Regions from separate parts of the Streptomyces sp. NPDC056231 genome, predicted to be linked through region 1. Evidence: riboswitches for the same ligand, from Rfam matches in the RefSeq annotation. Region 1 holds a riboswitch; each other region holds the start of a gene.
The links. Region 1 has a riboswitch for cobalamin ahead of cobN (cobaltochelatase subunit CobN). Riboswitches for the same ligand answer to the same signal wherever they lie in the genome.
Positions count from the first base shown of each region.

Region 1 (7,405 bases):
GAGCCGAGGGGCTCGCCGCGTGGCTGCGGACGCACCGGGTCGACGCGCTCATCGATGCCACCCATCCTTTCGCCGGAACGATCAGCTTCCATGCGGCGTCGGCCGCCGCCGACGCCCATGTTCCCCTGCTCGCTCTGCGCCGCCCCGGCTGGGTGCCCACGGACGGCGACCGCTGGCACCCGGTCGGCTCCCTGGCCGAGGCGGCGAAGGCGCTGCCCGGGCTCGGGCAGCGGGTCTTCCTGACCACGGGCCGGATGGGGCTCGCCGTCTTCGCCGGTCTCGACTCGCAGTGGTTCCTGATGCGGTCGGTGGACGCCCCCGACGGACCGCACCCGGCGCGGATGGAGGTCCTGCTGGACCGGGGGCCGTTCACCCTCGACGGCGAGCGCGAACTGATCCGCCGTCACCGCATCGACGTCCTCGTCACCAAGGACAGCGGGGGTGACGCCACCGCCCCGAAACTGACCGCGGCCCGGGAGGCCGGTGTTCCGGTGGTGGTGGTCCGCCGGCCGCCGGTCCCGGACGGCGTCCCCGTGGCCCCCACATCGGAACTCGCCGTGGACTGGCTGTCCGGCCTGCTCGGCTGACGGGAGGCTGTCAGGCCTCCGGGTAACGCCGTGGCGTCCACACGATCTGCTGACCGTCCCCCCGCCGCACCGACCGCGTCTGGGAGGAACCGACCAGCAGGATCGTCCGCATGTCGACCTCGGCCGGTTCCAGCTCCGCCAGGGTGACGATGCGTACGCTCTCCGAGGGGCCGCCCACATCCCGGCCCACCACCACCGGCGTATCCGGCGAACGGTGCTCCAGCAGCAGGTCACGGGCCTTGCCGACCTGCTCGGTGCGGGTGCGTGAACCCGGGTTGTACAGCGCCAGCACCAGGTCCGCCGCCGCGGCCGCGCGCAGCCGGGTGGCGATCACCTCCCACGGCTTGAGCCGGTCGGAGAGCGAGACCGTGGCGTAGTCGTGGCCGAGCGGCGCGCCCGCGCGGGCGGCTGCGGCGTTGGCCGCGGTCACCCCGGGCAGCACCCGCACCGGCACCTTGGCGTACGCGTCCTGCGAGGCGACCTCCAGGACGGCGGTCGCCATGGCGAAGATCCCCGGGTCGCCGCCCGAGACCACGGCCACGCGGCGTCCGCGCCGGGCCAGGTCGAGGGCGAACTCGGCACGCTCCGACTCCACCTTGTTGTCGGAGCCGTGGCGGGCCTGCCCCGGGCGGACCGGGACGCGGTCCAGGTACGTGGTGTAGCCGACGAGGTCGTCGGCGGCGGCCAGCGCCCCGCGAGACTCCGGGGTCAGCCACAGCGGCCCGGCGGGACCGGTCCCGACGACCACGACCTCACCCACGTGCTCCGCGTCCTCGGCCGCCTCCGGCCGGGGCGCGTCGATCCGGCTGGGCAGCACCGCGACAGCGAAGTACGGAACGGAGTCCGGGTCGGTGTCGGCGAGCTCGCCGGTACGCTCCCCGGCCATCGTGGCGCGCTCCACGTAGTGCGCCTCGTCCAGCCGCCCGGAGGCCTCGAAGGCGCGCCGCACGGCGGGGAACGTGCGCCCCAGCTTCATCACCACGGCGGCGTCGGTGGCGGCCAGGCGGGCCGTCAGCTCCTCCTCCGGCAGCGTGCCGGGGAGGATCGTCAGCACCTCCTCGCCCTCGGCCAGCGGGGTGCCGAGCCGGGCGGCGGCGGCGCTGACCGACGTGACCCCGGGGATCACCTCGGTGGGATACCGGTCGGCGAGCCGCTTGTGCATGTGCATGTACGAGCCGTAGAACATCGGGTCGCCCTCGGCGAGCACCGCCACCGTCCGCCCGGCGTCCAGGTGCACGGCCAGCCGGGCCGCGGCCTCGCCGTAGAACTCCTCCATCGCACCCCGGTAGCCGCCCGGGTGGTCGGTGGTCTCCGTCGTGACCGGATAGACCAGCTTCTCCTCGATGTGGTCCGCGCGGATGTGCTCGGCGGCGATGGAGCGCGCGATGGACCGTCCGTGACGGGCGCTGTGATAGGCGATGACATCGGCCTCGGCGATGATCTGCACGGCGCGTACGGTCATCAGTGCCGGATCGCCGGGACCGAGCCCCACCCCGTACAGCCGGCCCGTGTTCTGCTCGCTCACTCTTACTCTTCCTCGCTGGCGATCGCGTTGAGCGCGGCCGCGGCTATGGCACTGCCGCCGCGACGGCCCCGTACGACCAGGTGTTCCAGACCGGACGGATGGTCGGCCAGGGCGTCCTTGGACTCGGCGGCCCCGACGAAGCCGACGGGCACACCGATGACGGCGGCCGGGCGCGGAGCACCTTCCTCGATCATCTCAAGCAGCCGGAACAGGGCGGTCGGTGCGTTGCCCACGGCCACCACCGCCCCCTCCATGCGGTCCCGCCACAGCTCCATCGCCGCGGCGCTGCGGGTCGTGCCCAGCTTCCTGGCGAGATCGGGGACCGTGGGGTCCGACAGGGTGCAGATGACCTCGTTGCCGGCGGGCAGCCGCTTGCGGGTGACCCCGCTGGCGACCATGGCCACGTCGCACAGGATCGGCGCACCGGAGCGCAGCGCCGCGCGGGCACCGGCCACGACCCCCGGGGTGAAGTCGATGTCGCGTACGAGGTCGACCATGCCGCAGGCGTGGATCATGCGGACCGCGACCTGGCTGATGTCGGCGGGCAGCCCCGCGAGATCCGCCTCGGCGCGGATGGTGGCGAAGGACTGGCGGTAGATCGCCGGTCCGTCCTTCTCGTACTGGAACACGGTGGTTTCGCTCTCTCCGGTCGGTGGTCGGGCTGCAGCGCCCTCGGGTCGGTGGTTCAGATACGGGCGCGGCGGGCGGCGTTCACCGCGGCGGCCAGGTCGGACGGGCTGCCGTGGACCGTCACGGGGGCGCCCCGTTCGCCGCCGCGGACCTGGGCCACCTGGTGCCCGCCCGGAACGGCGACGACGTCTGCCCAGGCGCCCTTGGGGTGACCGCAGCGGCGTTCGCAGCCGGACCAGTGAACGGGGAGCTGCCCGGCCAGGGGCTCTCCGGCGGCCCGTACGAAGGCCTCCGCGTCGCCCCGCACATCTGCCAGCGACTTCGCACAGCCGGGCCGGCCGATGCACGCACCGACCCCCGTCCACGCGGAGCCGGGTCCGGTGATCAGTCCGGCCGCATCCCACTCGCGCAGCCGAGCCGCCGCTTCGCCGGGCGTCACGCCCGTCACGACGACGCTCCGCCACGGGGTCAGCCGCAGCTCGCGGCCCACGCGGGACAGGCTCGTCCACTGCGCAGCGGTGAGCCGCCCGAGCGGCACTCCCACACAGGCCGCGGTGCCGACGACGCCGTACGCGGGCTCCTGCGCCGCCGTCGCCTGCGGTACGCGCTCCGCGGCACCGGCCACCCCCAGCGCCACCCGCACCGGCTCCAGCAACTCTTCTGCCGCGAAAGGCAGTTCGCTCACCCGCCAGGCGCCCGTCTCCCGCGCCGCCGCCAGAAACGCCTCGGCGGCGACGAGCGCCGCGCGCGGCGCATCGCCCCCGGGGACCCTCAGCACTGCCTCCGCGGCCCCGATCCGCAGGAGCGCGCTCCCGTCGCTCTGCCCCAGCAACGTCACATCCGCACCCAGGGCATCGACGTCACCACGGCCGTCGTCCAGCGCGAAGAGAAAGCGGCCGGACAGCCCGGCCGCTTTGTCACTTCCGCACAACAGCGCGTCCAGCGTGGTCAGCCACGGCCGGACGTCCCGGTGGCCCCGGCCGTCGAGCCCGGAGAGCGGGGAGGCCACGACGTTGCGTATCCGCTCATGGCTCCGGGACGGCAGCAGCCCTGCCCCGCCCAGGAGTTCGGCGAGCCGTCCGCCGCACTCCGGGCCGAGGCCGCGCAACTGGACATTGCCCCGAGAAGTGAGATGCAGCTCACCGTCGCCCAACTCCCGCGCGGCAGCGTGGAGCGCGTCCGCCTGTCGGGCAGTCAGCACGCCACCGGGGACCCGGACCCGCGCCAGCGCGCCGTCGTCCGCCCGGTGGAGCCGCAGCGAACCCGGGCAGGCATCGCCGCGGTCACGGGAGACGGGCTCCCCCGGGGCCGATGGCGGGGTGTCGGAAGTGGACATGGCGGCGAGCATACCGACCATCATTCTGAGCTGTATGAATCCCATCCGATGTACGGCCCTTACTATGCCTAGCAGCGGGCCATCCGGCCCGACATCGCCTGAGAGCCTGTCGGGTGACCTTCGATCGGATAGCGGACGCGGCCTGGTGCGTGCGGTTCCAAGGCGGCGGGATGTCCTCGTAGCGGAGCTACCAGGACATTTCGGCAACGCGGGAAGCGTGCGTGCCAGGGCGTGGCCGCCCGATCAGAGGTCACCCGACAGGCTCTGAGACGGCGATAGGGGAGGAAGCCCGGTGCGAGTCCGGCGCGGTCCCGCCACTGTGAGTCCGGTCTGGACGGCCGGGCGAGTCAGGAACTCCCTTCCCCAAGCTCTCGGCGCCGCTCGAGCAGGGGAGACCTCATTCCGACACCGCCCGGGGCGTGGACACCCCGAGGAAGGCCCGACGCCGCATGATCCTGCTCCTGTCGACGTCCGACACCGACCTGCTCAGCGCCCGCGCCGCGGACGGTCCGGTGACCTACCGCTACGCCAACCCCTCGCGCCTGCCGCTCGACGACCTCCCCGCTCTCCTCGACGGCACCGACCTCGTCGTCGTACGCCTCCTCGGCGGTGTCCGCGCCTGGCAGGAAGGGCTCGACCAGGTCCTCGCCACCGGCAGGCCGGTCGTCGTCCTCACCGGCGAACAGGCCCCCGACGCCCAGCTGATGGCCGCCTCCACCGTCCCGATCGGGATCGCCGCCGAGGCCCACGCCTACCTGGCGCACGGCGGCCCGGCCAACCTGGACCAGCTGGCCCGGTTCCTGTCCGACACCGTGCTGCTGACCGGCCACGGCTTCGAGCCCCCGGCGCCCGCACCGTCCTGGGGACCCCTGGAGCGCACCGCGCGCACCTGTGACGGCCCGACCGTCGCGGTGCTCTACTACCGCGCCCACCACATGAGCGGGAACACCGCGTTCGTCGACACGCTCTGCCGGTCGATCGAGGACGCGGGCGCTCGCGCCCTCCCCCTGTACGTCGCCTCGCTGCGTACCCCGGAACCCGCACTCATCGACGAACTGCGCGCCGCCGACGCCATCGTCACCACCGTCCTCGCCGCGGGCGGCACCCGGCCCGCCGAGGCATCGGCGGGCGGCGACGACGAGTCCTGGGACGCGGGTGCGCTCACCGGACTCGACGTACCGATCCTGCAGGCGCTCTGCCTGACCAGCTCGCGCAGCGACTGGGAGGACAACGACGAGGGTGTCTCCCCGCTCGACGCGGCCAGCCAGATCGCGGTCCCCGAGTTCGACGGCCGGCTGATCACCGTCCCGTTCTCCTTCAAGGAGATCGACGAGGACGGACTGCCCGCGTACGTCGCCGACACCGAACGCGCCGCACGCGTCGCCGGAATCGCCGTACGCCATGCACGGCTTCGCCACATCCCGGCCGGGGACAAGCGCCTGGCACTCGTCCTCTCCGCCTACCCGACCAAGCACTCCCGTATCGGCAACGCCGTCGGGCTCGACACCCCCGCCAGCGCCGTCGCCCTGCTGCGGCGACTGCGCGCCGAGGGCTACGACTTCGGGCCCGAGGACGAACTCCCCGGCCTGGTCTCCGGCGACGGCGACGAGCTGATCTACGCCCTGATCGAGGCCGGCGGCCACGACCAGGAGTGGCTGACCGAGGAGCAGCTGGCCCGCAACCCGGTCCGTATCCCGGCCGCCGACTACCGGCGCTGGTACGCCACGCTCCCGGACGGACTCCGCGACGCCGTCGAGCAGCACTGGGGTCCGCCGCCCGGCGAGATGTTCGTGGACCGCTCCCGCAATCCGGAGGGTGACATCGTGCTCGCCGCCCTGCGCCGCGGGAACCTCCTCATTCTCATCCAGCCGCCGCGCGGCTTCGGCGAGAACCCGATCGCGATCTACCACGACCCCGATCTGCCGCCCTCGCACCACTACTTGGCCGCGTACCGCTGGATCGCGGCGGCGCGGGACGACGGTGGTTTCGCGGCCGACGCGATGATCCACCTCGGCAAGCACGGCAACCTGGAGTGGCTGCCCGGCAAGAACGCGGGCCTGTCCGCGGACTGCGGCCCGGACGCGGCACTGGGCGATCTCCCGCTCGTCTACCCGTTCCTGGTGAACGACCCGGGCGAGGGCACGCAGGCCAAGCGCCGCGTCCACGCCACGCTGATCGACCACCTCGTGCCGCCGATGGCCCGTGCGGACAGCTACGGCGACATCGCGCGCCTGGAGCAACTCCTGGACGAGCACGCCCAGATCGCCGCGATGGACCCGGCGAAACTGCCCGCGATCCGCGCCCAGATCTGGACCCTGATCCAGGCCGCCAAGCTCGACCACGACCTCGGGCTCGACGACCGCCCGGACGACGAGGGTTTCGACGAGTTCATCATGCATCTGGACGGCTGGCTCTGTGAGATCAAGGACGCCCAGATCCGCGACGGCCTGCACGTCCTGGGCGGTGCCCCGGCCGGTGCGGACCGGGTCAACCTGGTCCTGGCGATCCTGCGCGCCCGCCAGATCTGGGGCGGTACGGCGTCGCTGCCCGGCCTGCGCGAGGCACTCGGGCTGGACGAGTCCGCTGCCACCCGCACCACCGCCGACGAGGCCGAGGAGCAGGCACGCGCCCTGGTCCAGGCGATGGAGGACGCGGACTGGGACCCGGCGGCGGTCGCGACCGTCACGGCATCGCATCCCCGACCGGTCGCGGACATCCTCGACTTCGCCGCCCGCGAGGTGGTCCCCCGGCTGTCCGCCACCACCGCCGAACTCGACCACACGGTCCACGCCCTGAACGGCGGCTTCGTCCCGGCGGGCCCCTCCGGATCCCCGCTGCGCGGCCTGGTCAACGTCCTGCCGACCGGCCGCAACTTCTACTCCGTCGACCCGAAGGCGGTCCCGTCCCGCCTCGCCTGGGAGACCGGCCAGGCCCTGGCCGACTCGCTCCTGGAGCGCTACCGCACCGACAACGGCGAGTGGCCCACCTCGGTCGGCCTCTCCCTCTGGGGCACCAGCGCGATGCGCACCTCCGGCGACGACGTCGCCGAGGCACTGGCGCTGCTCGGCATCCGCCCGGTCTGGGACGACGCCTCACGCCGCGTCACCGGCCTGGAACCGATCGACCTCGCCGAGCTGGGCCGTCCGCGCATCGATGTGACGCTGCGCATCTCCGGCTTCTTCCGGGACGCGTTCCCGCACACCATCGGCCTGCTCGACGACGCGGTACGTCTCGCCGCTTCCCTCGACGAACCGGCCGAGCAGAACCACATCCGGGCGCACGCCCAGGCCGACCTCGCCGAACACGGCGACGAACGCCGGGCCACCA
Region 1 is NZ_JBLVKW010000003.1:34,686-42,090, forward strand. It holds gene ACNPQM_RS03830 (cobalt-precorrin-6A reductase) at 1-587, shown strand, start outside; gene ACNPQM_RS03835 (precorrin-2 C(20)-methyltransferase) at 598-2,112, opposite strand; gene ACNPQM_RS03840 (precorrin-8X methylmutase) at 2,115-2,741, opposite strand; gene cobG (precorrin-3B synthase) at 2,798-4,090, opposite strand; cobalamin riboswitch at 4,320-4,456, shown strand; gene cobN (cobaltochelatase subunit CobN) at 4,528-7,405, shown strand, end outside.

Region 2 (7,405 bases), on a different contig from region 1:
TTCCGCGGCCGAGCTGATCACCGAGACGCTGACCGTCGCCGAAACCGTGGCCGCCATGTCCGCACCGGTTGCGATGATGGCGAAAGCGGCCGTGAATCGTGCCTTCGAGACCACCCTTGCCGAAGGGCTCCGCTTCGAGCGCCGCCTCTTCCACGCCGTCTTCGCCACCGCCGACCAGAGGGAGGACATGACGGCCTTTACGGAGAAGCGCCCACCGGTGTTCACCCACCGCTGACCCGCAGGCCACCGCATCGCCCTGGACAATTGCCTGTTGCGCCGAGCGGCCCACGCGTACCCGTGTCCATGTGTCCACACTGCCGACGATTCACTCGCGGTACATCAGCAGGACGTCCCGTACCGCAGCCGGAGCCGTCTGCCTGGGATTCGGGGCCTGGTCAACCCGGGTTCACAGCTCCTGCCCACGGTTTCCCGCCGACGTACCAAGCGCTGGACAAAGCGCCCTACTCCCATTGCGAGTTTGGCGATTCCGATTCCGATGCCGGAACGTCATGTGTCCGCGCCGGGCCTTCTCGGAGCAGATACATGGTCTGACCCGCAGGTATGGCCGTCGTATCGAGTGGCTGCGTTCGACCCTCGCCGCAGTCGGTCTCGCCCTGGCCGTCTGGCTCGTCCAACGGTGCGATGCAGAGGTCGTCCCCGCCGGGTCCGCACGCCGTTTTTCGCTGGAACCGGCGTCTGGGATCCCAGGAGCCCGCTGGTTCTACTTCGGCCTCGTGTAAGCCCGTAGTCGCTCCTCGCGGCTCGTCAGACAACAGCTCGCACAGCGCACCGCCTCCGCACTCGTGTAGTACAGACAGCAGGTGTTGCGCAGATAGACCAGCCGTTCCGGGCCGTCCGGCAGTCGGATCCGCACCACCTCGCCCAGCGTTTCGAGTCCGCCGGGTGCGGTGTCCACGAACTGCCGCCAGCGGGCGGTCAGCAGATCCACCCGGGTGCCGTACGCGCACAGCGCCGTGGCGCAGCCATGGGCGATACCGCCGCGCAACTGCCTGGCCCCGGCGCGGGTACGACGGTGCAGCGCATCGGCGATGGGCAGCAGATGTCCGTCGAGCACGGTTCGGTGCAGCAGCCGTACGGAGTCCTCCCCGGCCCGGGGCACCAGCAGCCGGGCCCTGCGCACCCGGACTCCGCCGATCCCGTGCGTGGCGGGGCGCACCAGGACATTGCCGGACCGCATGTCCGGGACCTCGTCGTACAGCGCCCAATGGAGCACGGCGGCGGCAGTGACCCAGCCCGCGTACACCGCCATCAGGGTCAGCGCGGTCGCATGCCCGGTGCGATGGCCGCTGCCGGTGCGCTCGCGCTCCAGCAGACCGGACAGCTCCACGCCCGCCGGATCGGCCAGTCGGTCGGCTGCCAGCCACAGCCCTGCTTCGCTCGCGGACGGTTCGCCTTCAGTGACCTGCCAGCGTGGCCCGTGCGGCAAGGGCGTCCAGACGGGGAAAGTGTCGTCACTCATGACAGCGGGAGGTAGACGACGTTGGGGGAGCCGGTGACCGGGTGGACGCCGATCCGGGATCGTATCCCGTAGACCTCGGCCAGTAGTTCTTCCGTCAGTACCGCGTGCGGGGAGCCGGACGCCACCAGTCGTCCGGCGCTGAGGACGAACAACCGGTCGCAGTAGGAAGCGGCCAGGTTGAGGTCGTGCAGCACCAGCAGATTGGTGGTGCCCAGCGTTCTCACCAGGCCGAGGATCTCCAGCTGGTAGCGGATGTCCAGATGGTTCGTGGGTTCGTCGAGCGCCAGCAGCCCCGGTTCCTGGACCAGGGCGCGGGCGATCAAGGCCCGTTGCCGTTCCCCGCCGGACAGCTCTTCGAACCGCCGGTCGGCCAGGGGCGCCGCGCCGACGCGCCGCAGCGACTGGTCGATGCGGCGGGCGTCGTCGGCGTCGTCCTGCTCCCAGAACCGTTTGTGTGGGCTTCGGCCCATTGCCACGACCTGTCGTACGGTCAGGCCGAAGGTACCGGGGCTGTCCTGCGGTACGACGGCGACGCGGCGGGCCCGTTCCTTCACACCGAGGGCCGCGGCGTCCGCTCCGTCCAGCAGGACCCGACCCGCCGCGGGGCGCAGGGCGCCGTACACGCAGCGCAGGAAGGTGGTTTTGCCGCTGCCGTTCGGCCCGACCAGGCCGACCGTCTCGCCGGGGGCGGCGTCCAGCGTGACCGCGTCGAGAAGGGTACGGCCGGCCACCTCGTAGCTGATCCCGTCGGCGGCGAGCGCCGTCGGGGACGGTGCCGGGCTCATCCGGTGATTCCTTCGGTACGGCTGGAGCGGCGCAGCAGCCAGAGGAAGAACGGGCCGCCCACCAGGGCAGTGATCACCCCGGCGGGAATCTCTTCGGGGGCTGCCACGGTCCGCGCCAGCAGATCGGCCAGCAGCAGGAAGACGGCCCCGCCGAGCGCGGTCACCGGCAGGAGTCTGCGGTGGGACGCGCCGACGATCATCCTGGCGGCGTGCGGAATCATCAGGCCGATGAAGCCGATCGCCCCGCTGTAGGCGACCAGCACGCCGATGATCAGTGACACCAGCACGAAGACGCCGCCCCGGAAGCGTCCGGGGTCCAGGCCGAGGCTGCGGGCCCCTTCCTCCCCAGTAAGCAGCAGATCCAGCGGACGGGCCAGACTGATCAGGAGTACGGCCCCGACGCCCAATACTGCGGCGGGCAGCGCCAGTTGGTCCCAACGGGCGCCACCCAGGCCGCCCAGCGTCCAGAACAGGATCGCCCGCACATGCTCGGCCCGGGAGGACAGCACCAGGATCAGGCTGGTGAACGCGGACAGCACGTACTGGATCGCCACCCCGGCCAGGATCAGCCGGCCCGTTGTCATGGTGCCGCCGCGCCGGGCCATCGCGTAGACGGCGACCAGCGCGGCCATGGACCCGGCGAACGCGGCAATGGGCAGGGCCACGTCGGTGGCCGCCCCGGCGCCGACCCCCATCACGACGACCACGGCAGCGCCCGCTGATGCCCCGGACGAGGCGCCCAGCAGAAACGGATCGGCCAACGGGTTACGCACCAGCGCCTGGAGCACCGTGCCCGACAGGGCCAGCCCGGCGCCGACGACGGCCCCGAGCAGCACCCTGGGCAGTCGCACCTCCCACACGATCGTCGGGTACGCACCGGTGCGTTCACCACCCAGGACCGTACTCAGTACCTCGCCCGGCGGAATCCGTACCGGGCCGAGCGCCAGACCGGCCACCGCCGCCGCGAGCAGCAGCACCGTGAGAACGCCGATCACGACGGGGGTCGAGCGGAGGACGGACTTCGGACCGGGGCGGGCGGACTCCGCGCTCACGGAGTGCCGGGGTGCAGCTGCCCGGCCAGGCCCTGCACGGCGTCGGCGACCCGGACACCGAGCACGGCCGAGGACAGCGGGAGTACCGCGAACTTCTTATTCTTGATCGCCGGCACGTCCGCGAGCGCCGGATCGTTCAGCAGCCGCTTCTTCTTGGCCGCCACCGTGGTGCCTCCGTAGTCGTAGATCACGACCACCTCGGGCTTGCGCTTGATGACCTGCTCCCAGGACACGTCGCCGAAGGTGGCGTCGAGGTCCGCGAAGACGTTCCTGCCCCCGGCGAGCCGGACGATCTCGTTGCCGATGCCCTTACCGCCCGCGGTGAACGCGGAGCTGTCGCCGGAGTCGTACACGAACACCGAGGGACGCGAGGAGCCCTTGAGCTCTGCCTCGACCGTCGCGATCTTCTGCCGCTCCTCGGCAAGCAGATTCTTGCCGCGCTCCGGTACGCCGAAGACCCGGGCGACTTGGGTGATCTCGGTGGCGAGCTGATCGATACCGACCTTGCCCTTGGCGCAGTTCTCGATGTTCAGCCGGGTGTTGATGCCGTCCTTCTGGAGCCCCGCCCGGTCCCGGCCCTTGGCCTTGTCGAAGGCGCTGCTGTACCCGCCGTAGACGAAGTCGGGGTTGGCGCCGAGCAGCACCTCCTTGGAGGGGTACTCCTTCGCGAGCACCTTGGTTCCGGCGTACGCGGACCGGTACTTCGGCAGGATGCTGTCGTCCAGGTAGGCCGTCCCGGCCAGCCGGTCCTGAAGCCCGAGGGCCAGCATGACCTCGGTGACGTGCTGGTTCATGGTGACAGCCCGCTTCGGCGGGGCGTCGAAGGTCGTCCTCGTACCGCAGTTGGTGACCGTGTAGGGGAAACCGTCGGCGGCCGGTGCGGCTTCTGCCTTGCTCTCGCCGCCCGTTCCGGAGCCGCAGCCGGTGAGCGGCAGGAGGAGCAGCGGTATGAGTGCGAGTGGTACACGGCGGATCCGGGGCATGGCCGAGCCTTTCCGGGGGATGTCCTCGTCCCCTGGGTCGTACGAGAAGGCGGCGCGGCCAGTATCTGGCTTCCGGGCTGCTGCAGCCCGGTCACAGTGGCGGGACCGTACCGGATTCACACCGGTTTCCTGACGCACGTCGCCTGAGTTTCGAAGCCCATTCTGTCAGACCGTGTATTCCGGCAGGGCCTGACCCTTGCACTACCGACCATGGCCGGCCCTGGACGCCGATGTCCGCGACGACGACCGGTAATGCGGACGGTTACGCTCGGAACCGCAGGCTCGAACGCTCTCGCGGGTCTCTTTCCTCACCAACTGGACGTGGGACAGATGCGGTTCGCCACGGAAAGTTCGTCCAGGCCCGGCCGGTTTTGGGCATTGGGCCGGACTGCGAGCCTGGCTGACGGCGCACGAGGACTTCGCCCAGCTGCCGCCTGCATCCGTGACGGTATGGGACCGCTATCTCGCGTACGGGACCGCGCTCGGCGTCACCAGCTTGACCGGCCGGCTCCTTGGCTTCGACTCCGGAGACCGGCGACGCGTCTGGTCCTCATACGGAGGGACCTGGCGCCCGGTGCGGATCCGCTACCCGCGGCTGCGCCCCGGCTTCGGCGGCTCGACGATCCGGCTGCTGCAGTTGGCGGCCGCGGCGGGCGTGGTCGCGGTGGGCCTCTGCGCCTTCGCGATGCTGCGGCAGCCCGACTGGGCGGTCGCAGTCGACGCGCACAGCGGCGGCTCGCTGCGCCGGCCGGGACTGGTGCTGAGCGCCGGCTGGGTGGGCAGCGCGCTGCTCGGCCTTGTGGTGGCCGGCAAGTTCAGCCGCTGGACACTGCTCGTGGCGTTCCTGGCGATGATGCCCGGCAACTTCGCGAGCGGCAGCCACGGCTGGTTCAGCGATGCGGCGGCCCACGAGGGGCCCCTGCTCGGCGAGTTGGCGGCGATCGCGGCCTTCGGCGTGCTGGCGACGTACTTCCTGGCACTCGCCTGCTTGGAGCGGCGGGAGCCCGACACGATCACCGGTGAGGTGCTGCGGATGGAGTCGCGCAAGGGCAAGGAGGTGGCCCGGTTCCTGGCCCTCGACGAGGGGAACACGGACGTGACCACCGCCTGGGCGCTGCCCGCGGCCTCGCAGGGCATCGCGACCGGCGCCCAGGTGCGGCTGAGGGTCTCGCGGGGCACCCGCACCATCCGCTCCGCGGAGCTGGTGAGGGCCGCGATGCCGGAAGGTGACCGAGCGAAGGCCGCCAAGCAGGACGCCTCTCAGTGCTAACACCTCCCGGTGCCCCTCATCAGGCAGGTTCCGCCGGTGCGGGCCCCAGGGCCTGGATCGCGAGATCGATCGCGGCGGTCAGACGCTCGGTGCCGTGGCCGGCGCGTTCGCGCACCCGCAGGCCGTGTGAGGGGGCGGCGAGGGTCGCGGGCGTTGCGGCGGAGGCCGGCCGCGATGTTCTTCACTCCGGCCGCGCGGAGGGGTCCGATGGTGAGGTTGCGCCAGGTGACCATGGTGCGGGGCGCGTTGCTGGTCCGCAGTTGGGAGGCGTCCTCGGCGAAGGTGGTGTCGCGGATGCGGTGCAGGGCCTCGACCTTCCAGTGGTCGTGTACGAGTTCGGCGATCTGGGCCGCGGTGGCCTGCTCGGCGGTCAGGCTGGTGACGACGTAGACCGTGTTGACGGTGGTCTTGCCGGTCTTGCGGTCGGTGCGTCGGCGTTTGATCTGGACGGCCTGGCGGGCTCCGGGGAAAAGGAGGCTGTTCACGGTGGCGACCTTGATCCGGCGGATCTCCGAGCGGCCGTGGCCGATGCCCTGGGTGCGGCCCTGAAACGGAATCTGCTGCCAGGGAAGGGTTTTGAGCTGCCGGCGCAGCTTCTTCTGGTTACCCTTGACGATCACGATGTAGTGGGCGCCCCAGCCAAGAAGGTAGTCGGCGTGCTCACGCTGGGTGTGCATCGCGTCGCTGGTGACGACGGTTCCTGCCAGGTCGGCGACGGTGTCCAGCAGCGGCTTAAAGCAGGTGATCTCGTTCGTCTTCTCGCCGATGTCCAGCTGGGCCAGGACCAGGCCGGTGGTGTGCTCCAGTGCGGCGAGCAGGTGGATCTTGCGGCCCTTCGCTTTGGCCGCGCCGCGCAGGCTTTTGCCGTCCACTGCGAGGCCGCGCAGCCCCGCCGCCTTCGGGTGACGGTCGGTGAGCCAGCGTCCGACCGCCCGGTCCAGCGCGTCGCCGTCGATGAGGGCCAGCAGCCGTCGGACCGTCGTTTCCGCAGGCAGGAACCGCTTCGGGAACAGTGGGTCGAGGCGTATGCCGAGGCGTTCCAGGATGTGCGGCGGGGCATCGGCGATCCACTCGCTGACGGCCAGCACAGAGGTTGCCCCGGCCAGAACCGCGCACGCGGTCAGCGCGAGCACGGCAACCAGAGCGTGCCGTACGCCGCGTGGGTCTCGCGGGTCGGGCACCTCGGCCAGCCGCTCCAGCAGGCGCGGGCCCTCGTCGGACACGACCCCGGGATGCTCGCGGAGCTGGTCAAGAGCAGGCGGGATCAGCGATGATGCGTCGGCAGGCACGGTCTTCCACTCGGATCACGGGGCGTAGAGAACATCCCAATGCCGTTGTCAAGCCGCCGTCGTGACTGGTGGTGCTGCCTGATAGCGCGCTCCGTCGCGGATCATCGCCCACAGGACGTTCACTCGTCGCCGCGCGAGCGCGATCAGGGCCTGCTTGTGCCCCTTCCCCTCGGCGCGTTTGCGGTCGTAGTAGGTCCGCGATGCGGGGCAGGATTTCAAGCTGGCCATCGAGGAGAGGTAGAAGACCCGCAGCAGGCCGCGGTGGTAGCGGCGGGGGCGATGAAGGTTGCCGCTGACCCGACCGGAGTCCCGGGAAGCCGGGGCCACGCCGCCGTAGCCGGCCAGGCGGTCCGCGCTGGCGAAGGCGTCCAGGTCACCGCCGGTGGCAGCGACGAACTCGGCCCCGAGCTGGCTGCCCATCCCGGGCAGGCTGCGGATCACGTCGGCGTGCGGGTGCTCGTGGAACCGGGCCTCGATGAGAGCGTCGAGCTCGGCGATCTCGTCGTCGAGGGCCGCTACCGCCTTGGCCATGCGGATCACCATGGC
Region 2 is NZ_JBLVKW010000011.1:103,593-110,997, reverse strand. It holds partial or broken gene ACNPQM_RS12320 (enoyl-CoA hydratase-related protein) at 1-235, shown strand, start outside; gene ACNPQM_RS12315 ((2Fe-2S)-binding protein) at 722-1,480, opposite strand; gene ACNPQM_RS12310 (ABC transporter ATP-binding protein) at 1,477-2,265, opposite strand; gene ACNPQM_RS12305 (FecCD family ABC transporter permease) at 2,262-3,317, opposite strand; gene ACNPQM_RS12300 (ABC transporter substrate-binding protein) at 3,314-4,300, opposite strand; cobalamin riboswitch at 4,339-4,462, opposite strand; gene ACNPQM_RS12295 (hypothetical protein) at 4,743-5,570, shown strand; gene ACNPQM_RS12290 (ISAs1 family transposase) at 5,567-6,859, opposite strand; gene ACNPQM_RS12285 (IS110 family transposase) at 6,908-7,405, opposite strand, start outside.
Region 2: linked by a shared signal. The riboswitch ahead of ACNPQM_RS12300 (ABC transporter substrate-binding protein) and the one ahead of cobN (cobaltochelatase subunit CobN) in region 1 are both predicted to bind cobalamin.

Region 3 (7,405 bases), on a different contig from region 1:
GTCCAGAGCGGACGTCGGTTCGTCCAGGACCAGCACCTTGGGGTGCGGGGTCAGCACCGAGCCGATCGCGACCCGCTGCTGCTGGCCGCCGGAGAGCGTGGCGATCGGCCGGTCGCGCAGTCCCGCGAGGCCCAGCAGGTCGAGGGTCTCCTCGACCCGCCGCCGCATGACGTCAGGGGCGAGCCCCAGCGACTCCATGCCGTACGCCAGCTCGTCCTCGACGGTGTCGGTGACGAAATGGGAGAGCGGGTCCTGGCCCACCGTGCCGACCAGATCGGCGAGTTCGCGTGGTTTGTGAGTACGGGTGTCGCGGCCGTCGACCGTGACCCGGCCGCGCAGCGTGCCGCCCGTGAAGTGCGGCACGAGACCGGAGACGGCCCCCAGCAGCGTCGACTTGCCGACCCCCGACGGACCGACGAGCAGCACCAACTCACCCTCCGGGACCGTCAGATCGACGCCGGACAGGGTGGGGTGCGCCATGCCCTCGAACTGCACCGAGACCTGCTCGAACCGGATCATCACTGTCCCTTCTCGGAGTGCGCGACGGGAGCGTCGGCCGGACCACCCGCCGGTGGTGGCGCGGGCGCCACCACCGCGGGCAGCAACCCGATCAGCACCGCCGCAGCGGGCCACAGCGGGAACACCGGCGCGACCAGGGGGACGACCCCGGGGTGCAGCGCCTCCGGGTCGACGCTGCCCGCCAGGATCATCGCCGCCGCGACCACCGCACCCGACCCCGCCACCAGCCAGGCCCGCACACCCCACCGGTCGGGCCGGTAGCGGGTACGGACCGAGCGGGCGCCGCCGAGCCGCAGCCCGGCCGCAGCGGCGACGAGCCCGGCGAGCAGCAGCGGCAGCCCGTAGACCGCACCCTGCGAGGCCAGCAGGCCGTAGGTACCGGCGCAGACCCCCAGCAGACCGCCGAGGGTGAGGACGTTCGTGGTGTGCCGGACGGCGGGCGGGACCTGCGCCGTACGCCCGTACCCGCGCGCGTCCATCGACGCCGCCACCGCCACCGACCGCTCCAGCGCACCCTCCAGCACCGGCAGTCCGATCTGCAGAACGGCCCGGATGCCCCCGGTCGGGCGGCCCCGCAGCCGACGTGCGGTGCGCAGGCGCGCCACATCGGCGACCATGTTCGGCGCGAACGTCATCGCGACGACGACGGCGACTCCCGCCTCGTACAGCGCACCCGGCAGCGACTTCAGCAGCCGGGCCGGGTTGGCGAGCGAGTTCGCCGCGCCGACGCAGATCAGCAACGTGGCCAGCTTCGCCCCGTCGTACAGCGCGAAGAGCAGCTGCTCGGCGGTGACCCGGCCGCCGATCCTGACGCCCTGCGCCCAGTCCGGCAGCGGGACTTCAGGGAGAGTGAACACCAGGTGCGTACCGGGGATCGGCGAGCCGAGGAAGACGGAGAACAGCAGCCGAACGGCGACGACGAACAGCCCGATCTTGATGAACGCCCCGTACGAACGCGCCCACGGCGCGTCCGTACGGCGCGCCGCCACGACATACCCGGCCACGCCCACCAGCAGTCCGAGCAGCAGCGGATTGCTGGTCCGGGACGCGGCGGTGGCCAGCCCGAGCGCCCACAGCCACCAGGCCCCGGCGGGCAGGGCATTGCTGCGGGTCGCCGCGGGCGCCCGCAGCGCATGGCTGAGCCGGGCCGCGCCGGGGGAGGCGGTCATCCGCGTCGGCGGCGGGCCTGCAGGACGGCGGCGATGCCGAGCAGCAGGACGGCACCGAGCCCGACGAGCACCCCGGTGGACGGACCGCTGCGCCCGTTCCCGGGGTGGGTGGACGAGGGAGAGGCGGACGCCGTGTGCCCGCCGCCGGAGACCTGCTCGCCGCAGCCCGAGGCGGGGTAGCCGGAGATCGCGCAGAGCAGGGCATCGCTGTTGTAGCGCAGCGGCTTGGCCACCGAGGCGAGCGCCTCGGCGGTGCTCGCCCCGGGGGCCACCTGCGCGCAGGCGGTGCGCAGCGCGGGCGGTGTCTCCCCGGCCGGGGCGTCCGCCGGCGCGCCGGGGTCGATGACGAGCGCGACGCGCTTGGTGCCGCCCTTGGCGGGGGTGTCCGCGCAGACCGTCGCGAAGTCGGGGGCGCGGCGCGGCTTCGCCGAGTCCTGGGAGTCCTCGCTCACGGAGAACCGGAAGCCCTGCACCGACCCGTCGGCGGGCCGGACGAGCGAGGGGCCCTGGGTGGCATAGGCCCAGCCGGACCCCTTGCCCTCCCAGAACGACCAGTAGCGGTAGCCGGCCGCATGGGCGGTGCCCGCGCCGAGCACGGTCAGAGCGGCGCCGAGCACCAGCAGCAGCGCGACGGCCACCCGTCCGCCGAACGCATTCCCCGCACGATTTCCCGCTCGGTTCACGGCTGCTGGGGCTTCCGGCGGCTGCTGATCAGGAAGCCGATACCCGCACCGGCGGCGAGGCCGATACCGACCAGCCACCACACTCCGAGACCGGCGTCGTCGCTGGTGCCGGCCTCGGCCGAGAAGTCGTCCGGGGTCTCACTGGGCGTGATGACGGCGGCGGGCGCGGGTCCGCTCGCGTTCAGTTCCCGGATCAGGTCGACGCCGCCGAAGTCGTGGGCGTCGGCGCCGGTCGCGTGCGCGGCCAGGACCAGCTGGGCGTAGGCGGCGGGGCCGCCCTCCTCGGCCCAGCTCCTGGAGTTCTTCTGCAGCCAGCCGACCGCGCCGGCCGCCTTGTTCTTGTGGCCGGCCGAGGCCAGGGCGACGACCGCGTCCGCGGTGTTGCCGACGTCGGGCTGCGGGGTGGTGTCGTCGGCGCCCGGCATCGGCGGCAGGTTCAGGTGGTTGCCGTTCTTCGCGAGGGCGTCCGCGAGGTAGAAGGCGCCGTTCCGGGCGGCCTGCTCCGGCTTGACGACGTCGCCCTTCCGGCAGGCCGGCGGCTTGCCTGCGACCGCGGCGTTGTCTCCGGCGGCCATCCCCTTGCCCATCGAGCCGAGCACGGCGGCCGCGGTGGCGTCCGCGTTCGCGGCGAGCTTCCCGCCCTTGTCGGGCTGGTAGGCGAACGCGCCGCCGTCCGGGCCGCCGCACGGGATCGCGAGAGCGAGCAGCGCGTCGTACGGGGTTTTGCCGCCAGGATTCGTCATGTCGCCGATCCGCTGGCCCTGCCGGGCCAGCGCGCCGATCACGATCGAGGTGGAGTTGGCGTCGCTGGGGGAGCCCGGGTTGTAGCCCCAGCCGCCGTCCTCGTTCTGGATGGACTTCAGCCAGCGGACGCCGTTGTTGACGATGTCGCCGTGCCCGCCGACCTCCGCCAGCGCCTGCACCGCGGCGGCGGTCGCATTGGTGTCCAGCGTGGTCTTGGCGTCGCACGCCTTGGAGACATCGGCGCGGTACGAGGCGTAGGCGCCGTTCGCGCACTGCTGGGCGATCAGCCAGTCCACCGACTTCGTCGCGGGCACGACCCCCTCGACGCGCTGGGCGAGGAACGCCAGCGACTGCCGCCAGACCCCGTCGTACGTCGGGTCCTTGGTGCCGTACAGCCCGGAGGGCAGCGCGACGGACGGGGTGGGGGAGGGAGACGGCGCCGCGACCGCGGCCGGGGCAGCGGCCGCACAGAGCACGGTGGCGATGGCGGCGAGCGCTGCTGCGCTGCGGCGTACGGTCATGGCGGGCTGGGCCTCTCCTGTGGGGAACCGGGCACAGGCACACACAGGCACCAGGCTCCGGCCCCGTATTCCTCGACGGTGCCGGTCACCGGGGTTCCGGTGACGCGAGCCGGTCACGACCGCGGACAGGGCAGCCCGACTCACCGCTGTGTCGGCGGCTCACGGTTGCGTGGTCAGTGCCGGATTTGCACCGGCTTCCCCCTGAACGGGCATGATGACGACTCGCACACTCTACCGGGACGTAGCACGCTCACCTCGGGCGGAGGGCTGCCTCACACCGCGACGTACGTCACCGGCCCGCTGCCGGGCACCGCCTCCGCGCGCCCCAGCTTCACCAGCCGGCGCACATGGGCCTCCGCCTCGGAGACGGCGATGTTCCGCGAGCCGTACGGGATCTGTTCCCAGGGCCGGTTCCACTCCATCCGCTCGGCCAGTTGCCACGGCGTCAACGGGGTGGCGAGCAGAGCGAGCAGTCCGGTCAGCCGCTCCTCGTGATGGTCGAGGAGTTCCCGTACGCGTCCCGCCGCGTCCGTGAACGCGTGCTGGTGGGCGGGCAGCACCTCGGCGACCCCGAGCCGGCCGATGCGCTCCAGTGAGTCCAGGTAGTCGCCCAGGGGGTCGGTGACCGCCGCGTCGTCCGGGTCCTCGTACAGCCCGATGTGGGGGCTGATCCCGGGCAGCAGATGGTCGCCGGAGAAGAGGCGGCCGCGGCCGGGCAGATCGGCCGGATGGTCCTCCTCCAGGTGCAGGCAGACATGGCCGGGGGTGTGGCCCGGCGTCCAGATCGCCCGGAGCCGCCGGCCCGCGAGGTCGAGCAGCTCGCCGGGGACGATCTCCCGGTCCGGAAGGGCGGCGCGCAGTCCGGGTAGCGTGCGCATCCGGCCGCCGCCCGTGCGGGCGGCGCGCAGCGGGGCGAGGTGCTCCTCGGGTGCGCCGGCCGCGGCGAGCTTCGCCGCCAGGTAGGTCAGCCAGGTGCCCGGTTCGGACTCACGGGTACGGCGCACGATCGCCGTGTCCGCGGCATGCATCGCGATCCACGCCCCCGACGCCTCGCGGACCTGTCCGGAGAGTCCGTGGTGGTCGGGATGGTGGTGGGTGATGACCACGCCGTGGATGCCGGCGATGTCCACACCCGCGGCGGCGACTCCGGCGACCAGGGTGTCCCAGGCGTCGGGGTCGTCCCAGCCGGTGTCGACGAGGACCGGCCCGCGATCGGTGTCGAGGACGTGCACCAGGGTGTGGCCGAGCGGGTTGTCCGGGATCGGGACCTTGATGGACCACACGCCGCCACCGTGCTCGGTCACCTGTGTCATGGGGCTTCCCCTCTCCCGTCCCCGCCCGCGGCTGTGTTGCGCCACGCCCACTGTAACGAGAACTCGTTCCATTAGTAGCCCAGGACGGCTATCGGTTTCGGGTCAACGGGTCAGCGAGGGAACGTAGTTCCCCCGGTCACCGCGGATCGAAGGGGAAGATGTGGTGGATGTCCGATGCGTGGACTCCTGGAACTGGAACTGATATCAGTTCTGACACGGAGTCAGGTGTGAAGTCAGGTGCGGAGTCGGTACGTGCCGGGTCGCGGGAGGCAGCAGCCATGACCGAGCTTGTGGAACACGGAAAACTGTTCATCGGCGGGGAGTTGGTCGATCCGCTCGGCCGGGACGTCATCGAGGTGATATCGCCCCACACCGAGCAGGTCATCGGCCGGGTGCCGCACGCCTGCGAAGCGGATGTGGACCGGGCCGTCACCGCTGCCCGCCGGGCCTTCGACGAAGGGCCCTGGCCGCGCGCGTCCCTGGACGAGCGGATCGAGGTGGTCACGCGGATCAAGGACGCGTTCGCCGTGCGGTACGAGGAGATCGCCCGCGTCATCAGCTCCGAGAACGGAACTCCGTACAGCTCCAGCGTGATGGTGCAGTCGCTCGCCGCGATGATGGTGTGGGACGCGGCGATCACTGTCGCCCGCACCTTCCCGTACGAGGAGCGCCGCGACGGCGCTCTCGGGCCGCTGCTGGTGCGCCGGGAGCCGGTCGGGGTGGTCGCGGCCGTCGTGCCGTGGAACGTCCCGCAGTTCACCGCTGCCGCCAAGCTCGCGCCCGCCCTGCTGGCCGGCTGCTCCGCCGTGCTCAAGGTTTCGCCCGAATCCCCGCTGGACGCCTACATCCTGGCCGAGATCGCCGCCGAGGCGGGGCTGCCGGAGGGGGTGCTGTCGATCCTTCCGGCGGACCGTGAGGTCAGCGAGTACCTGGTCGGGCATCCCGGCGTCGACAAGGTGTCGTTCACCGGCTCGGTCGCGGCGGGCCGCCGGGTCATGGAGGTCGCCTCCCGGAACCTCACCCGGGTCACCCTGGAGCTCGGCGGCAAGTCCGCCGCTGTCATCCTTCCCGACGCCGATCTGGACACGGCCGTCGCGGGCATCGTCCCGTTCGCCTGGATGATCAACGGCCAGGCGTGCGTCGCCCAGACCCGCATCCTCGTCCCGCGCTCCCGCTACGACGAGACCGCCGAGGCGTTCGCCGCCGCAGCGGGTGCGCTGAAGGTCGGTGACCCGCTCGACCCCGCCACCGAACTCGGCCCGCTGGTCGCGCAGCGCCAGCAGCAGCGCTCCCTCGACTACATCCGGATCGGTCAGGAGGAAGGCGCCAAGGTCCTTACGGGCGGCGGCCGTCCGGCCTCCCAGGAACGCGGCTGGTACGTCGAGCCGACCCTCTTCGGATCCGTCGACAATTCCATGCGCATCGCCCGCGAGGAGATCTTCGGGCCGGTCATCTGCCTGCTGCCGTACGGCGACGAGGCGGAGGCGGTGAAGATCGCCAACGACTCCGAGTACGGGCTCAGCGGCAGCGTCTGGACCGCCGACACCGAGCGCGGCATCGACATCGCCCGCCGGGTGAGGACGGGCACGTACAGCGTGAACACCTTCAGCCTCGACATGCTCGGGCCGTTCGGCGGCTACAAGAACTCCGGCCTGGGGCGGGAGTTCGGACCCGAGGGGTACGGAGAGTACTTCGAGCACAAGATGATCCATCTGCCCGCCGGGTACCAACCCGCGCAGCCCGGCCCGCAGGAGGCGTGATGGGGGACCGCTGGCATGTGGAGGTCGACCGGAGCGTCTGCATCGGCTCCGGGATGTGCGTGAACCACGCTCCGGACGGATTCCGGCTGGACTCGGCCCGTCAGTCCCACCCGGGCGATCCGGAGACCGACGCCAATGAGCGGGTGCTCGCGGCGGCGGAAGGATGTCCCGTCGAAGCGATCACGCTGACGCTGGCCGATTCGGGCGAGGTGGTCTTCCCGCCGGAGGACTAGGGCGTGTTCCGCAAGTCCCGTCTGCCGGGCGGCGTCCGGCACGCACGCTCGCTGCGTTGCCGGGCCGCCCCGATACGACCGGTATCGGGGCGGCCCTCCGCCTTGTGATCGCACGCACCGGACGACGGGGCGAGGTCCCGGCCGTCCCGCTGGTCGGCGCCTCCTCGGTGGCACAGCTGGAGGAGAGTCCGGCCGCGTGGCAGCGGGCGACGCCGGACACGGCCCACTGAGTGCCCTGTCGTCCCGCACCATGTACGCCGGCACCATGCCGACACGCATCGGTGTGTGCACCGACCCCGTGTGACGTGGGCTTCCGCCTCCTTACGGTGACGACCATGGAGACTCCCCAGCGCCCGGAACCCGGGCCCGCCCCGCTCACCGTCCCCCCGCCCGCAGACCGGTTCCTCGCCGGGCGCACCGCCCTGGTGACCGGTGCGGCGAGTGGCATCGGACAGGCCTGCGC
Region 3 is NZ_JBLVKW010000001.1:156,050-163,454, reverse strand. It holds gene ACNPQM_RS00735 (ABC transporter ATP-binding protein) at 1-519, opposite strand, end outside; gene ACNPQM_RS00730 (energy-coupling factor transporter transmembrane protein EcfT) at 519-1,688, opposite strand; gene ACNPQM_RS00725 (SCO2322 family protein) at 1,685-2,326, opposite strand; gene ACNPQM_RS00720 (prenyltransferase/squalene oxidase repeat-containing protein) at 2,368-3,636, opposite strand; cobalamin riboswitch at 3,743-3,877, opposite strand; gene ACNPQM_RS00715 (MBL fold metallo-hydrolase) at 3,909-4,949, opposite strand; gene ACNPQM_RS00710 (aldehyde dehydrogenase) at 5,228-6,709, shown strand; gene ACNPQM_RS00705 (ferredoxin) at 6,709-6,942, shown strand; gene ACNPQM_RS00700 (hypothetical protein) at 7,047-7,172, shown strand; gene ACNPQM_RS00695 (3-hydroxybutyrate dehydrogenase) at 7,278-7,405, shown strand, end outside.
Region 3: linked by a shared signal. The riboswitch ahead of ACNPQM_RS00720 (prenyltransferase/squalene oxidase repeat-containing protein) and the one ahead of cobN (cobaltochelatase subunit CobN) in region 1 are both predicted to bind cobalamin.

Region 4 (7,405 bases), on a different contig from region 1:
GGGGGGAGAGAGGCCTGCGGTCCATGGACTGACGCGGAGAATGGTTGGACGAATGATCGGAGGTCAGGCCCGAAAAGAATCAGGCGACTTCGGAGGCGGCGGTCGGGCCACGGAAGGTGTGGCGGTAGGCATTCGGAGTGTTTCCCAGGGACTTGACGAACTGATGGCGCAGCGCCGCATTTCCGAAACCGGTACGTCCGGCGATCGTGTCCATTGTTTCATCGGAGGTCTCCAGGAGGTGCTGTGCCAGCAGGACCCGTTGGCGCAGCAACCAGCGGTACGGGGTGGTGCCCGTCTCCTGCTGGAAGCGGCGCCGAACTCCCGGCGGCGGTGCCCGCCGACGTGATGATCTGTCCCTCGTCCACATACAGCACGCCCGGCTCGACGACGGCCCGCGGGAAACGGCGCGCCAGTGCGGCCGTGTTGCGCCAGTGGGTGGTGCAGCGCCGCCCCGCATCGACCGTCGGCTGCGCGAGGCGGAACGGGATCGACGGGCCGCACCGCCGGAAACCGCGGACGCCGCACAGCCGGGGAAGGCTGTGCGGCGTACGGACCTCCGGATCGGGGTGCGAGCCTAGTGCCCCTCCCGGCAAGCTTTGCCCCGTCGCGCCGCCCAGCACGCCCGCTCGCCGCGTTGGCCATAAGCCCTGGTAGCTCTGCTACAAGGACTTCCGGCCGCCTTGCGACCGCACGCACTGGACGACGCTCCTCACGGGGCAAACATTGCCGGTCACGGCACTAGAAGTCGTCGTCGAAGGCGACCGAGCCCTCCACCGCCACCTGGTACGCGGACGGCCGGCGCTCGAAGAAGTTCGTGAGCTCCTGGACACCCTGCAGCTCCATGAACGAGAACGGGTTCTCGGAGCCGTACACGGCCGGGAAGCCGAGCCGGGTGAGCCGCTGGTCGGCGACGCACTGCAGGTACTCGCGCATCGACTCGGTGTTCATGCCCGGCAGACCGTCGCCGCACAGGTCGCGGCCGAACTGCAGTTCCGCGTCGACGGCCTCCTTCAGCATGTCGGTGACCTGCTGCTGGAGGGCGTCGTCGAAGAGCTCGGGCTCCTCCTTGCGAACGGTGTCCACGACCTCGAACGCGAAGTTCATATGCATCGTTTCGTCACGGAAGACCCAGTTGGTTCCCGTGGCGAGGCCGTGCAGCAGACCGCGCGAGCGGAACCAGTAGACGTACGCGAACGCGCCGTAGAAGAAGAGCCCTTCGATGCACGCCGCGAAGCAGATCAGGTTCAGCAGGAAGCGACGGCGGTCGGCCTGCGTCTCCAGCCGCTCGATCTTCTCGACCGAGTCCATCCACTTGAAGCAGAACTGCGCCTTCTCGCGGATGGAGGGGATCTCCTCGACCGCGTCGAACGCGGCCGCACGGTCGTCAGGGTCGGGCAGATAGGTGTCGAGCAACGTCAGATAGAACTGGACGTGCACGGCCTCCTCGAAGAGCTGACGCGACAGGTACAGCCGCGCTTCCGGGGAGTTGATGTGCTTGTACAGGGTCAGCACGAGGTTGTTGGAGACGATCGAGTCACCGGTCGCGAAGAACGCGACGAGCCGGCCGATCATGTGCTGCTCGGCGGGTGTCAGCTTGGCGAGATCGGCGACGTCGGAGTGGAGGTCGACCTCCTCGACCGTCCAGGTGTTCTTGATCGCGTCGCGGTAGCGCTCGTAGAAGTCCGGGTAGCGCATGGGCCGCAGGGTCAGTTCGAAGCCCGGGTCGAGCAGGTTCTTGTCGGTCGAGCTCATTACTGGCAGGCCTCGCAGGACTCGGGGTTTTCGAGGGAGCAGGCGATCGCGTCCGCGTCGGGAGCCGAAGCCTGCTGTACGGGAAGGGCGGCCGCGGCCTGGCCGGATGCAGCCCGGGCGATCCGGGTGGCCGGGCGTGAGCGCAGGTAGTACGTCGTCTTCAGCCCCTGCTTCCAGGCGTACGCGTACATCGAGGAGAGCTTGCCGATCGTCGGCGTCTCCAGGAACAGGTTCAGCGACTGACTCTGGTCCAGGAACGGCGTACGCGCCGCCGCCATGTCGATCAGACCGCGCTGCGGGATCTCCCACGCCGTGCGGTAGAGCGCCCGTACGTCCTCCGGGATCCAGGCGAAGCCCTGTACCGAGCCGCTCGCCTCGCGCAGCGCCTCGCGGGTCCGCGCGTCCCACACGCCAAGCTGCTTCAGCTCGTTCACCAGATAGGCGTTGACCTGGAGGAACTCACCGCTGAGCGTTTCGCGCTTGAAGAGGTTGGAGACCTGCGGCTCGATGCACTCGTACACCCCGGCGATCGAGGCGATCGTGGCGGTCGGAGCGATGGCGAGCAGCAGCGAGTTGCGCATGCCGGTCTTCGCGATCCGGGCGCGCAGCGCGTCCCAGCGCTCCGGCCAGCTCAGCTCGGTGTCGTAGTGGTCGGGGTGCAGCACGCCGCGGGCGGCGCGTGTCTCGGACCAGGCGGGCAGCGGCCCGGACCGCTCGGCGAGGTCGCAGGACGCCTCGTACGCGGCGAGCATGATCCGCTCGGAGATCTTCGTGGAGAGCGCGCGGGCCTCGGGGGAGTCGAACGGCAGCCGCAGCCGGAAGAAGACGTCCTGGAGCCCCATCGCGCCCAGCCCCACCGGACGCCAGCGGGCGTTGGAGCGGCCGGCCTGCTCGGTCGGGTAGAAGTTGATGTCGACGACCCGGTCGAGGAACGTCACGGCGGTACGGACGGTGGAGTCCAGCCGCTCCCAGTCGATGCCGCCGTCGGCCACGAACGAACCGAGGTTGACCGAACCGAGGTTGCAGACGGCGGTCTCGCCGTCGTCGGTGACTTCGAGGATCTCGGTGCACAGGTTCGACGAGTGGACGACGCGGCCCGGCTCGGCGGTCTGGTTGGCCGTCCGGTTGGAGGCGTCCTTGAACGTCATCCAGCCCTGGCCGGTCTGGGCGAGCGTCCGCATCATCCGGCCGTACAGCTCACGCGCGGGCATCGACTTGCGGGCCAGGCCCTTGGCCTCGGCGGCCCGGTAGGCGGCGTCGAACTCGTCGCCCCACAGATCGACCAGCTCCGGCACGTCGGCGGGGGAGAACAGCGACCAGTCGCCGTCCGCGTCGACCCGGCGCATGAACTCGTCCGGGATCCAGTGCGCCAGGTTGAGGTTGTGCGTACGCCGCTGATCCTCGCCCGTGTTGTCGCGCAGCTCCAGGAATTCCTCGATGTCGGCGTGCCACGTCTCCAGGTAGACGGCGGCGGCACCCTTGCGGCGGCCGCCCTGGTTCACTGCGGCGACCGAAGCGTCGAGCGTCTTCAGGAACGGCACGATGCCGTTGGAGTGCCCGTTGGTGCCGCGGATCAGCGAACCGCGGGCGCGGATCCGGGAGTACGAGAGGCCGATGCCGCCCGCGTGCTTGGAGAGCCGCGCCACCTGGTGGTAGCGGTCGTAGATGGAGTCGAGCTCGTCCAGCGGTGAGTCCAGCAGATAGCAGGAGGACATCTGCGGGTGCCGGGTGCCGGAGTTGAAGAGTGTGGGGGAGGAGGGGAGGTAGTCGAGGCGGCTCATCAGACCGTACAGCGCGGCGACCTCGTCCAGTGCGCGCACCGACTCGTCCTCGGCGAGGCCGGCGGCGACACGCAGCATGAAGTGCTGCGGCGTCTCGATGACCTGGCGGGTGAGCGGGTGGCGCAGCAGATAGCGGCTGTGCAGTGTCCGCAGCCCGAAGTAGCCGAACCGGTCGTCGGCGCCGTCGGCGAGGGACTGCTCGACCAGCGCGTCGAGCCGGGCCGCGTGGAGCGCCACGAACGCGGCCGTACGGTCCGCGATCAGACCCTCGCGGTGGCCGACGGCGACCGAGGCGGAGAACGACAGCGCGCCCTGACCGGCTGCCTCGTCCGCGATGGTGCGGGTCAGGAGGCGGGCGGCGAGCCGGGAGTACGCGGGGTCCTCGGCGATCAGACCCGCGGCGGCCTCGGTGGCCAGCGTGCGCAACTCCGACTCGTCCGACGCGGCGTTGCGTCCGCGCAGCGCGGCGGCGGCGACGCGGCCGGGGTCGGTGTCGGGCAGATCGGCAGTGAGGTCGGTCAGGGTCCGCAGCAGTGCGGTCCCAGGTCCGTCGTTCGTGGTTCCCGCGGACTCGGCGACTGAAGCCGGATCGGCTGGCGCGATGGTCACGTGGTGCTCTCCCTCGCTCGGCTCGGGGCCGGCGGGTGAGCGGGGCAGCCACACGGAGGCATGCCCGAAGAAGGAGGGCAGCACTGCGTGCGGCGTCCACCGGCCCATCCGCGAGGCCCGGACGTCTGGGCGTCCGGATCGGTCGAGCCGGACGCGCTGTCGGCAGGTCCTCGGACTTTCAGGGTGCGCAAAAGGGACCCGAATATACCGTTGCGGGACAGTTCCGGATTCGCACCGGATTTCCCTGCAGCGACAGCGAGCATGAGCATACATGTGGGGGCCGCCCGATGAGGCGGCCCCCACATGTTGTGTCGTACGGGTTCAGCATGATCGTACAAGGAGCCCCGATGCTTGGGCCCGGGAGGAATTGTTTCCCGTGGCTCGTAGGTGCGGAGTGCTGGAACAGTTTCGAAGGTCAGGTGGGTCGTTTCTGTTGCTCGATGTACTCCTTGATGAGGGACAGGGGTGCCCCGCCGCAGGACGGGGCGAAGCGGGACGGTGACCAGACAGAAGTGCTGGCCCCACAGGTGCTTGTGGGTGGGGTCGGGCGAGTCCTGTCGGAGGTGGCGATTGGAGGCGTCCTTGAGGCAGCCGGCGAGTTCGGAGAGCGCGACTTTGGGCGGGTAGTGGACCAGGAGATGAACGTGCTTGGTCCTGTTTGCCGTTGAACTCGACCAGCGTGGTACCGAAGTCCGCTTACGTCCCCCCATGACCTGCGCGCAGCGCATCAGGATCTCGTCGGTGAACACGCCCCGCCATATGTGGGGATGAAGACCAAGTGGGCGTGCAGGGTGTGAATGATCATTCTTCCTCCGTGTATATCGGTGTGTAGTGCCTAATCTCAGGACGTGGGTCAATCTTGGGCGTTAGTCTGGCCGGGTGAAGCTGGTGGTGCAGGTCAAGCTCTTACCGACGTCCGTGCAGGCGGCGGCACTTGAGGCGACCCTGCGTGCCTGCAACGAGGCAGCCTCGTGGGCGAGTGAGGTTGCGTTCGAGAGGGCAACGTTCCGGAACTTCGCGCTGCGCGAGCACACCTACGCCGAGGTGAAGGAGCGGTGGGGGCTGGGAGCGCAGGCCGCCCAGCACGTGATCAAGAAGACCTGCGACGCGTACACCACGCTGCAGGCGAACCTGCGGGCGGGGAACCTCGGCAGGCCCGGCACGAAGCGCCACCGCCAGACCACCGGCAAGCCGGTCTCCTTCCGGTCTCATGCGGCCCAGCCCTATGACGACCGGATGCTGTCCTGGCAGATGGACACGCGCACCGTCTCGATCTGGACGACTGCCGGGCGGGTCAAGGGAGTCGCGTTCACCGGCAGTACGGAGCAGCTGGCCACCCTCGCCCGCTATCGCAAGGGTGAGTCGGATCTGGTGTGCCGGGACGGCTGCTGGTACCTGGTCGCGACCTGCGAGGTGCCCGAAGCGGAACTGAATACCGATCCGGTGGATTTCCTTGGGGTTGATCTGGGGATCGTGAACATCGCCACCACTTCGGACGGCCGCATCATGGCCGGACGGCAGTTAAACCGCATGCGGCTCCGCGACCGGAAGCTGCGCACCAAGCTGCAGAAGAAGAACACCAAGTCCGCCATGCGCCGCGCCGTACGGCGGCGCCGCAAGGACGCGCGGCGGGCCCGGGACATCAACCACAAGATCGCGAAACATATCGTGGCCGAGGCTGAACGCACCTCGCGCGGAATCGCCCTGGAAGACCTCACGGGCATCCGGGCGAGGGTACGGCTTCGCAAGCCCCAACGGGCCACGCTCCACACCGGGGCCTTCGCCCAGCTGGGAGAGTTCATCGTGTACAAGGCCCGCCGGGCAGGAGTGCCGGTGGTGTACGTCGACCCGGCGTACACCTCCCGCACCTGCGCCCAGTGCGGGCACATCGACAAGGCGAACCGGGTCTCCCAGGCCCGGTTCGTGTGCCGGTCGTGCGGATTCGTTGATCACGCCGACCGGAACGGCTCCCGCAACATCCGCGCCCGCGCGTGGACGTTGTGGCGACGCGGGGCCCCGTCAACGGCCCCTGCCGTCCCGCCTCCACGGCGGACGGCTGAACGCGGACAACGCATCACCGCCAGTGATGTCGCGTAACGCAAGCCCATCGCCTCAGCGACGGGTAGTTGACAGGCTCAGGCTGTACGTGAGCAGCGGGAGACCTGGAATGGGATCCCAGTCGCGCTCCGGAGTCCGTACGAAGCCCAGGCGGCGGTAGCCCCGGTGGGCCGCGAGCATGGCCGGCGTCGTCGACAGGACGAGCCGCGCGATGCCTTCCGTGCCGGGAGCCCGGTCGATACGGGCCTGTACGAGCGCCTCGCCGGCGCCAAGGCCGCGCGTCTCCCGTGCGACGGCGAGCATTGCTGGAGCGGCTCACCGACTTCGACCCCCGACGCGTGCTCTTCGCACACGACTGCTCGGTCTGGGAGCCGCCCCGTCGGAGCGGCTGAGAACATCCACCCCAGGCGATACCCGGTTACCCAGGACAGGACTGGACCCTTCGACAAGATTTTCAGCAGTCTTCTAGCCGGCGGATGGGCTCGCGTCGGGTGACGGGCTCGACTCGGGCCTGGCCGAGGGGAGTTCCACCTGGACGCCCGGGTCGCCCGCGTCCGCCGTGTAGTCCGCCGGGGAGGTCTCGTCGACGCCCGCCGGGGCCTTCACTGCGTTCAGGACGAAGGTCAGTACCAGGGTCACCACACCGTTCAGCACGAACGCCGTCAGACCGATGTAGCCGATCTCGCCGATCCCCGGGATTTCCTTCGAGGAGCCGCCGAAGTGCGCCTGGGTCGGGATCGCCACTCCGTACGCGGCGAGCGTGCCGTACGCCATGCCGACCGCCCAGCCCGCGAGCAGCGCCCAGCGGTGGAACCACCGGGTGAACAGGCCGCCGACCAGCGCCGGGAACGTCTGCAGGATCCAGATCCCGCCGAGCAGCTGGAAATTGATCGCGACCGTCTTGTCCATGGTGAGGACGAAGGCGAGCGCGCCGACCTTCACCAGCAGCGACACCAGCTTGGAGACCTTGGTCTCCTGCTCCGGGGTCGCGTCGGGCTTCAGGAAGTCCTTGTAGATGTTCCGGGTGAAGAGGTTCGCCGCGGCGATCGACATGATCGCGGCGGGCACCAGCGCGCCGATGCCGATGGCGGCGAACGCGACACCCGCGAACCAGTCCGGGAACATGTTCTCGAACAGCTGCGGGATGGCCAACTGGCCGTTATCGACCTGGATCCCGGCGGCGATCGCCATGAAGCCGAGCAGCG
Region 4 is NZ_JBLVKW010000042.1:46,280-53,684, reverse strand. It holds partial or broken gene ACNPQM_RS27425 (helix-turn-helix domain-containing protein) at 80-452, opposite strand; gene ACNPQM_RS27420 (ribonucleotide-diphosphate reductase subunit beta) at 739-1,752, opposite strand; gene ACNPQM_RS27415 (ribonucleoside-diphosphate reductase subunit alpha) at 1,752-4,142, opposite strand; cobalamin riboswitch at 4,286-4,418, opposite strand; partial or broken gene tnpA (IS200/IS605 family transposase) at 4,558-4,947, opposite strand; gene ACNPQM_RS27405 (RNA-guided endonuclease InsQ/TnpB family protein) at 5,022-6,239, shown strand; partial or broken gene ACNPQM_RS27400 (GNAT family N-acetyltransferase) at 6,255-6,503, opposite strand; partial or broken gene ACNPQM_RS27395 (N-acyl homoserine lactonase family protein) at 6,506-6,592, shown strand; gene mctP (monocarboxylate uptake permease MctP) at 6,666-7,405, opposite strand, start outside.
Region 4: linked by a shared signal. The riboswitch ahead of ACNPQM_RS27415 (ribonucleoside-diphosphate reductase subunit alpha) and the one ahead of cobN (cobaltochelatase subunit CobN) in region 1 are both predicted to bind cobalamin.